3 regions of the Shewanella sp. TB7-MNA-CIBAN-0143 genome follow, and region 3 is predicted to be linked to each of the others. Evidence: predicted binding sites of a transcription regulator. Region 3 holds the regulator's gene; each other region holds the start of a gene.

Region 1 (3,292 bases), on a different contig from region 3:
TGATGCTGTTGTGCTAACGCTAAAGCTTCATTTAACCTTTTGAGACCTTCGCCAAAATCACTTGGTTTATTATGGCAATACGCACTTTGCGCTAACACTTCGGCCAAGATATCAACGTTTCCAAGCTGACGGGCTAATGTAATCGCCACTTCACGATCTGGGCAATAAATTTGGGTGTCGTTAGTTTGAAGGTAAAGTATGAATGAGCGTTCGAGATAGCTTTTGACCAGTTCTTTGCTAAGAGGATGTGGTGTAAGTAATTTAATGGCATGGCTATAGCTGTTAATTGCAGCAACAAGATCACTGTTAACTTCTTGCTCTATTGCCAGTAAATGCAATAACTGGCCTTGCTGTTCAATCGGCCATTGAGCACTTTGTGGTAGCTGTTGTTGTAAAAAGTCAATGCGTTGTTGTGATGAGCTTAATGTGGCTAACTGTTGTTTGATATCAGTAATTTTTGTGCTATCAGTAATTTTTGTGCTATCAGTAATTTCTGTGCTAACGGTATTGTTGCTAACAGTATTGTTGCTAACAGTATTGTTGCTAACATTGGCGCCATTCATAATAGTGCCATTAGCGTCACTAAAAATGTCACCGGCCCCCCAAGTAGTTAGCGGCCAGCTTACTGCACACACCAATAATATCATCAACTTGGTTTTAACCATTTAACCTCGACCTTACAATAAAAACATCTAAGTTTAACAATAGCTTTTATCGAAACGAAGTCAACGTTAAAACGCCGGTATAACTATATTCAAGTTTACTTTTTACTTTCCCATGGTGTTTTCGCATTCATGTCAGACAAGTCATATGGCGTTAACTGGTAAACATAATAATTAAGCCAATTACTGACTAACAAGCTGCCATGACTATGCCAACGAACAATAGTATCTTGTGTTGGGTCATCTTGTCGGTAATAGTTTTGCGGAATATCTGGCTTGAGGCCTTCGCCAACATCGCGCACATATTCTTCATTCAAGGTGTCTTTTTGATATTCAGGGTGGCCCATAACAAACACATTATGATTATCACGACTGAGTACAATATACGCGCCAGCCTCGTCTGATTCAGCCAACACTTCTAAATCTGGATGTTGACGAATTTGTTCAATATCCATTTCAGCAAATCGTGAGTGCGGTGCAAAAAACTCATCATCAAAACCGCGCAATAGTGGGTGTGGGTCGCTGGTTCTTCGATGATTAAATACACCTGAACGTTTATTCGCTAATAACTGACGATGTAAATCATAAAGATGATACAAACCAGCATGAGCTGCCCAACACAAAAACAGTACTGAAGTGACATGTTGTTGTGACCAGTCAATAATTTCGCGAATGTGGTCCCAATACACCACATCTTTAAAATCAATTTTTCCTAACGGTGCACCTGTAATAATCAAACCATCGTAATTGTTATTTCTAATGTCTTCAAAATCACGATAAAAAGTATTCATGTGATCCACTGATGTATGCTTTGATTCCTTATCATGAATGCGTAATAAATCGACCCCAACTTGCAAGGGCGTATTGCCCAGTAATCGCAACAACTGGGTTTCAGTTTCGATTTTATTAGGCATTAGATTCAAGATTAATACCCGCATTGGACGAATGTCCTGATTAGCAGCTCGGGTTTCAGACATCACAAAGATATTTTCTGACTCTAAAATACCTGCTGCAGGCAGGTTATCTGGAATTCGAACCGGCATACGTCTCACCTTTAGATTAATTAAACACATGTACCTGATTAACCAACGTTCGGTTAACCAACCAGCCTTTTCACAATAACGTTAATGTCTGTTATGTCACAGTTTCAACATTCAGTTTAGCGCTAAAAACAGCGGTCATCATCGATTGTCAAATGTCGTTTGCAAACATAACTAACCTACTCACCCAGCCTAAACCGCGACAGAATGGCTTATTGCTAACGTTAATATCGGTCAATCTGTTAGATAACCATCATACACTTGGATGGCTAGAAGTCTACACGTCTCAAGTTGAATTTTTTTCTTACTTGTTATCAACTGATGTTATTTCTATTATGAGTCATTATTTTTGATGAGATGAATCATGTCTACAGCGACAGCGATGATTATTGGCGCCAGCTCTCAACTGAGCCAAGCCTTAGCCAGACAGTTATCTGCACAGCAAGTTTCGCTGGTGCTTTTTGTTAACGACCCTGAATCACTTAACGAGTTTAGTCAAAGTCTGCCTGGCGATGTCAGTGTATATCCGTTAGTAATTAATCAACCTGACACACTAATAGCACAGCTGAATGCCGCTTGGAGCAAACATAATGGCGCCCATTTGGTGATTGTTAATACCGGTGTTAATGACTACGATTCTACCCTGCCTTGGGCAATTGATAAGCACACTATCGATATTAACGTAATGGGCTTTGCTGCGGCAAATAACTGTATTTTTAAATTAATGTGCGAGCAAGGTTACGGCCAACTAGCCGCCATTAACTCAATAGCCGGTCAACGTGGAGGGCCTAATGTGGCTTATCATGCCTCCAAAGCCTTTGCTGAAAATTACCTGCAAGGCTTGAGTATGCATGCACAACGATTAAAGCTGCCTATTACCATTAGTGATATTCAATTAGGGTTATTTGATAAAGCCGTTCATTTGAATACACAATTGCTGTTGTCGCCTCTCGATAAAGTGGCTACACAAATCATCTCAGCCTTGCAAAAAGGTAAACGCCGAGTGTATGTCACTAAACGCTGGCGCATTGTCGCGTGGATAAATCGTTTATTACCAGAGTACATTTACAATACTCGCCATTGGAAACCGCGTAAAAAGTCTCCATAAGTGCCATCAACAAAAACAGGAACCCGTAGGTTCCTGTTTAATATGTTCGTTTTTCGCTAACGTATTCTACCCTAGCTTAATAAGTATAACCGACGCTGATCATGTAAACCCAAGGATCAATGTCTGTATCAACCACAACATGATCTGCCCCCATATCAAAGCTCACATCCGTTGCAATTTGAGCATACCAAACAGACGCATTAACCAACCATTTCTTATCAATTTGATAATCAAGCCCAACTTGAGCCGCCACGCCCCAAGAGTTCGATAGGCTCAAATTATCTAAGCCAAGATCTTTCGCCTCTTGAGTAAATTCACTGTCATAAAAGTTGGTAAAGTTAATCCCTAAACCAATATAGGGACGTAAAGCAGACTGTGAATCGCCAAAGTAATATTGTGCGACCAGTGTTGGAGGTAATTGCTTTGAGTCAGCAATTTTACCGAGTTCACCCAGTGACACATCGTGACTAAAAGGCGATGCC
Region 2 (3,292 bases), on a different contig from region 3:
AACCAATTGAATTTTGAGACGCTTTACGACTCGCAATACCTTCGGCTTTATCTTGGCTTTCTTGGATAAAGGCTTGTGCTTTTGCTTCAAAATCTGCAGGTAAGTCACCTTTTAATACGCGACGTTCATATTCTGCAGCCAGTTCAGGGAACGCAACTTGGTAAGCAGCAAACTTGTCATTCCATAATGACTCGTTAGCAACACCTTTATGTTTAGCATCCCAACCAGCATACACATCAGATGGGATTTCAAAAGGAGCGTGTGGCCAGTTTAAGAACTCACGAGCGGCTGCAATTTCAGCATCACCTAATGGTGCACCATGACAATCATGGCTACCCGACTTGTTAGGCGAACCAAAACCAATAATGGTTTTACAGCAAATCATCGATGGCTTATCTGTTACAGATTTAGCTTGTTCAATCGCGGCGCGGATAGCATCAGGATTATGACCATCTACATCGGCAATAACGTGCCAGCCATAGGCTTCAAAACGTTTAGGAGTGTCATCAGTGAACCAGCCTTCAACATGACCATCGATAGAAATACCGTTGTCATCCCAAAATGCGACTAACTTTCCAAGGCCTAATGTTCCGGCTAATGAACTGACTTCGTGAGAAATACCTTCCATTAAACAGCCATCACCTAAGAAACAGTAGGTGAAGTGATCGACGATGTCGTGGCCTGGACGGTTAAACTGAGCCGCCAAGGTTTTTTCCGCAATAGCCATACCAACAGCATTACTCAAACCAGCGCCTAAAGGACCGGTTGTAGTTTCAACACCAGGGGTATAACCATATTCAGGATGACCAGGCGTTTTTGAATGCAGCTGACGGAATTGCTTTAGCTCTTCAATAGGCAATTCATAGCCAGTTAAATGCAATAAAGAGTATATAAGCATAGAGCCATGACCGTTTGACAGAACAAAACGATCGCGATCGACCCAGTTAGGATTAGTTGGATTGTGCTTTAGAAAATCATTCCATAGCACTTCGGCGATATCTGCCATCCCCATTGGGGCACCTGGATGACCAGAGTTAGCTTTTTGAACCGCATCCATACTTAGGGCGCGAATAGCGTTAGCGAGTACTTTACGAGATGACATGCTCTCTCCTGCTTGTTTGTAAGGTCTAACGGGCAATTGTGAAGCCATATTTTCCCCTACAAGGCGATGTGACGCAAATTAAAATTTTTCGGGTTTCTTTTTAACCGTTAAATAAACGGTGATTTCATACAATGCCAATAAATAAACATCGTAAATACAGCATCAAATGGTCAGCATGACCATAACATGAGATAAATACAGAGTAATTATTTATTGCCACTTGTAAATAAAAAGTATCGTGATTGGCAGAGCTATGGCTCTGATTAGGCAATATAATCTCTAATCTATCAAAAACATTGTCTATTTTTATGATAAATACACCGCGCAAGTCGATGAGCATTTAAATAAAGCAATATGAATCAAACACTTGATTTTTCACCAGTATAAACATATCTATGATTAACAAAAAAAATTATGCTCCATTGCACAATTCTCCAGTTAAATTCGTACAAAGGGGTGTTATCAAATTAGATTTCGACTAAAATAGACGTCTAGACGTATATTCAAATGCAACCAACGAGATTCTCCTATTATGGCAAAGCACTTGTTTACCTCTGAGTCTGTCTCAGAAGGTCATCCAGATAAAATCGCCGATCAGATTTCTGATGCGGTATTAGACGCAATACTTGAGCAAGATCCAAAGGCTCGTGTTGCGTGCGAAACGTATGTCAAAACCGGTATGGTATTAGTGGGCGGTGAAGTCACCACTTCTGCTTGGGTAGACATTGAAGAAATTACCCGTAAAACCGTACGCGAAATCGGTTACACCAATTCAGATATGGGTTTTGATGCTGATTCATGTGCGGTACTTAATGCCATAGGCAAACAGTCACCAGACATCAATCAAGGTGTTGATCGTTCAGACCCTGCAGAGCAAGGTGCTGGTGATCAGGGTTTAATGTTTGGTTATGCCAGCAATGAAACTGATGTATTAATGCCTGCACCGATTACTTACGCGCACAAATTAGTTAAGCGTCAGTCTGAAGTACGCAAAGACGGCACACTACCTTGGTTACGCCCAGATGCTAAAAGCCAGGTAACGTTTGCTTATGATGATGGCAAAATCATCGGTATTGATGCGATTGTATTATCTACTCAACATCGTGAAGACGTGAGTCAAGCTGATTTAATTGAAGCGGTAATGGAAACTATCATCAAGCCGGTATTACCTGCTCAATGGTTAAACAAAGACACTAAATACTTTATCAACCCTACTGGTCGCTTTGTGATTGGTGGCCCTGTTGGTGATTGTGGTTTAACAGGTCGTAAAATTATTGTAGATACCTACGGCGGTATGGCTCGTCACGGTGGTGGTGCTTTCTCTGGTAAAGACCCATCAAAAGTAGACCGTAGCGCGGCTTATGCTGCACGTTATGTAGCTAAAAATATCGTTGCTGCTGGTTTAGCTGACCGTTGTGAGCTACAAGTGTCATATGCTATTGGTGTTGCAGAGCCAACGTCTATTAGTATTGAAACATTCGGTACCGGTAAAGTATCAGAAGAAGTATTGATTAAATTAATACGTCAACACTTCGAATTACGTCCATACGGCTTAACAGCAATGCTAGATTTGGCACGCCCAATCTATCAGCAAACTGCTGCTTATGGCCACTTTGGCCGAGATATCTTCCCTTGGGAAGCGACTGATAAAGCTGAAGCACTTCGTGCAGATGCAGGTTTATAATCAGCCAGCATAATTATCGTCTTAAGCTAGTGTCTGTATTAAGCTAACACGATAAAAAATAAAACCGCCAACTGGCGGTTTTATTTTATCTATCATTGGCAATACAATGATTTGATCTAAACATTTAATCTCAACATTTAATCTCAACAATTAATCTCAACAATGGCTCAGATTATGTATCAACCCACTTGGCTAAACACAAAGATAACAGCAAACCACCAGCCATCAACGGCAACTAACCCCTGTGCGATAAACAGCCCTGTTACTAACATTCCAGCCATTAACTTGCCAGCCATTAAACAGTGGTCTGCAATCAAGTTATTCTATCGTCAACATATGCCGTATGCTCGATTAGCTCAGAAAGAGTTTGTGGCTGTCATTCATCATCTAAGCCCACCAGCTACTGATGAAGTTGATATAAGCCAGCAAAAAATAATCGCTGCGGTAAGAGTTAAACCTATTGGCCAATATCAATTAATCAATGGATTATTGGTTCACCCTGACTA
Region 3 (3,292 bases):
ATAAGAAGTTAGTCGTTTTTCCGGCGGCGGATACCACAACTAAATCATCACTCTGACCATGCGTAAGTAGAATATGTGCAACACGGCGATAGCAATCTGCATCCGCTAAACTTGAACCACCAAACTTATGTAAATGACTTCGCGTCATTACTGACTCCTTAAACAACTACGACTTTTGTTGCGACTGCTAGACTTCTATTTTGAAACCAATAGTGTTGCAAGTGCATGTTTTGCTATTTTACCCAATTTGGTCGAAACCACAGCTAACTTAAACTCGAATTAAGCTGATTTTATCGCGGCAACAGCTGCTAGGCCTGCTTGAATATCGGCCAAGAGGTCATCTGCATCTTCAATACCGACAGATAGTCTCAATAAAGTCTCTTTAATACCAGCCTCTTGCCTTGCTTGTGGGTCCATTGCTCTATGGGTCATGGTGGCCGGAACGGCGACTAAACTTTCCACTCCGCCTAAACTTTCGGCAATACTAAACAACGACAGCGCCTTTAAAAATGCCACCACTTCCGCTTCGCCGCCAATTAACTCAAAACTTAACATAGCACCAAAGCCTTGTTGTTGTTTTGCCGCAATTTCGTGACCTAGATGGTCTTTTAAACCCGGATAATACACCTTGGCCACCACATCACTGGCGCTGAGTAACTCAACAATCTTTTGTGCATTACGTTGATGCTCACGAATTCGTACCGCTAAAGTACGTAAGCCTCGGAGGGTTAAATAACTGTCAAATGCTGAACCCGTAAGCCCAAGAGTATTTGACCACCAATGTAACAACTCACCCACTTGAGGATCTTTAGCCACTACCGCTCCACCGACCACATCGCTATGACCATTGATGTATTTGGTGGTTGAGTGAATAACAATGTCTGCACCTAATAATAATGGCTGCTGTAATATTGGTGATAAAAAGGTGTTATCGACTGTCACTAGCGCGCCAACGTCATGGCAAGCGATACTAATGGCATTAATGTCTACCACCCGCAATAAAGGATTCGATGGCGTTTCTAACCACACCATTTTCGGTTTTTGAGCTATCGCTTTGCTCAGCGCTTGCGCATCAGTTTGATCAACAACCAATAACTTAAATTGGCCTTTTTTGGCCAAGTTAGTAAATAAGCGGTAACTGCCACCATAACAATCGTGCGGCACAACCAATAAATCCTCTGGGCCAAGTAAGCTAGTCACCAATGTAATCGCCGCCATGCCGGTACATGTCACCACGCCGGTAGCACCTTGCTCGAGTTTGGCGAGTGCGTCACCTAAAATACATCGAGTAGGATTACCCGAACGACTGTAATCAAACTCGCGCGGATTATTGTGGCCATCGAATGAATAATTGGTCGATAAATAAATCGGTGGCACGATAGCACCATGTTGTGTGTCTGTTTCAATACCTTGGCGAACGGCCAATGTGGCGTTTTGATGCTTAGTCATGGTGACTCCTAAAATTTCACAAACACACAAAGAGATGTCTAGACGTCCAAATTTACCTAAGAGATCCCCATCCGTCAACTTAAATAGACGTTTAGACGTCTAAACATCAAGAAATCTATTTGCAATCGGGATTAAATAGTAGCAATAATTTGACTAGAGATTGTAACGGTTTAAAATCTGCAGCGTATTTATCGTTAAGGGTAAGTTAATGACTGAGTGGAATGGCGAATATATCAGCCCATATGCCGAGCACGGCAAAAAAAATGAACAAGTAAAAAAAATTACGGTTTCTATCCCTTTAAAAGTATTAAAAGTACTGACGGATGAGCGGACGCGTCGCCAGATAAATAATCTGCGCCATGCAACTAACAGTGAACTGCTATGCGAAGCATTTTTGCATGCGTACACAGGTCAACCATTACCTTATGACGGTGATCTATCAAAAGATCAGCCTGATAGCATTCCAAGTGAAGCGAAAAAGTTAATGGATGATATGGGTATCGAGTGGGAAGAGCTCGAATAATTCACTGATTAGTCAATACCTCACAGACTTTGAAACGACCCTAATAAGAAGTCGTCATGTTTTTAAAGAGAACTTATGATGTCATTTATCGATCCAACGACCTTGATACTGGCATCGATTATCGTGTTTTTTGGCGCGCTAACCCAAAGCTTAATTGGCTTTGGGTTAGCCGTTGTTGCTAGCCCGCTGCTGTATATTGTTAATCCTCAATTAGTTCCTGTTCCTATTATTGTTATGGGCTTTGCCATTTCTGCAATGACCTTATTTAGAGAACGCGGTCACCTACAATTTAATGGTTTGCAATATGCCTTACTCGGGCGGATCCCTGGGGGGTTTTTAGGCGCTGGATTATTGCTGTTTGCCCCACAAGCCATACTAGGCTTAGTGATTGCAGGCATTGTGTTTATTGCTGTTATTCTTAGCATTTTTCGCTTTACCGCCCCCATTAATCGCCTCAGTTTATTTATCGCTGGGGTATTTTCAGGCATATTTGGCAATATCGCTGCTATCGGTGGTCCACCAATGGCCATTTTGCTTGCAGGCCAAGACCCAGGTCAGTTTAGAGCGGCATTATCTGCCTTTTTCGTGTTTAGCTCATTAATTGCCTTAGCTATTCTAACCATCGTCGGCTTAGTTGAAGTGAAGCATTTATGGCTATCACTGCTATTATTGCCTTCAGTCGTTGCTGGTTATCTTGTCTCAGGTAGATTAATTGGCCGCGTTGATAAAGATAAAACCCGCATAGTCACCTTAGTGTTATGTAGTATTAGTGCCACTGTATTAGTGATTATGTCGACCAACACGTTAATGAGCTAATCAGCTATTCTGCACCTGTAAACAAAACCAGCCATCAATGGGCTTGATCTCAAATGATGATTAATAATCCCTCTATTTAGTAAAAACCTGCTTATCAAAAGTCTATTTCTCAACTAAAAATACCCATAATAAGAATCAAAAAAACCTCTTTTATCTCCCCTAACAAACTCATCATCTTTACGCAATAGATCCACATCACACTAGTCCATTAGATTTCTTTCAATTAACTTTTTTTCAATTAGATTTTTCTCATGGATATGATCTACTTCAAATTAACACTACTCACTTTTAGGTAACATTGTTTACAGCAAAGAAATAATTAAATGCTGTTAATGCACAACCCTAATAAGCCCGACAGAGGACAAAATGATGAACACTTACATTAAAGTTGGTATCGCAGTTGCAATGGCATTATCACTTGGCACCCAAGTGATGGCCGCAGATGGTGGTAATCCTAAAAAAGGTAAGCACCTGTACAAAAAAGAATGTAAAGCCTGCCACAGC

The links. The regulator MetJ, encoded in region 3, represses methionine synthesis genes. The targets are predictions, from matches to a motif close to TAGACGTCTAGACGTCTA.
Region 1: metA (homoserine O-acetyltransferase MetA) is a predicted target of MetJ. The motif match lies at 1,965-1,982, and genes of this name have one in related genera.
Region 2: metK (methionine adenosyltransferase) is a predicted target of MetJ. The motif match lies at 1,587-1,604, and genes of this name have one in related genera.

Annotation. Positions count from the first base shown of each region.
Region 1 covers NZ_JBEOPL010000011.1:114,502-117,793, reverse strand. Annotated here, with positions in the region: gene AAEY97_RS10885 (diguanylate cyclase) at 1-665, opposite strand, end outside; gene metA (homoserine O-acetyltransferase MetA) at 761-1,705, opposite strand; gene AAEY97_RS10875 (SDR family NAD(P)-dependent oxidoreductase) at 2,067-2,810, shown strand; gene ompW (outer membrane protein OmpW) at 2,887-3,292, opposite strand, start outside.
Region 2 covers NZ_JBEOPL010000013.1:115,037-118,328, reverse strand. Annotated here, with positions in the region: gene tkt (transketolase) at 1-1,102, opposite strand, end outside; gene metK (methionine adenosyltransferase) at 1,635-2,786, shown strand; gene AAEY97_RS12290 (GNAT family N-acetyltransferase) at 2,961-3,292, shown strand, end outside.
Region 3 covers NZ_JBEOPL010000006.1:119,739-123,030, reverse strand. Annotated here, with positions in the region: gene AAEY97_RS06920 (bifunctional aspartate kinase/homoserine dehydrogenase II) at 1-148, opposite strand, end outside; gene metB (cystathionine gamma-synthase) at 280-1,449, opposite strand; gene metJ (met regulon transcriptional regulator MetJ) at 1,658-1,972, shown strand; gene AAEY97_RS06905 (sulfite exporter TauE/SafE family protein) at 2,048-2,788, shown strand; gene AAEY97_RS06900 (c-type cytochrome) at 3,155-3,292, shown strand, end outside.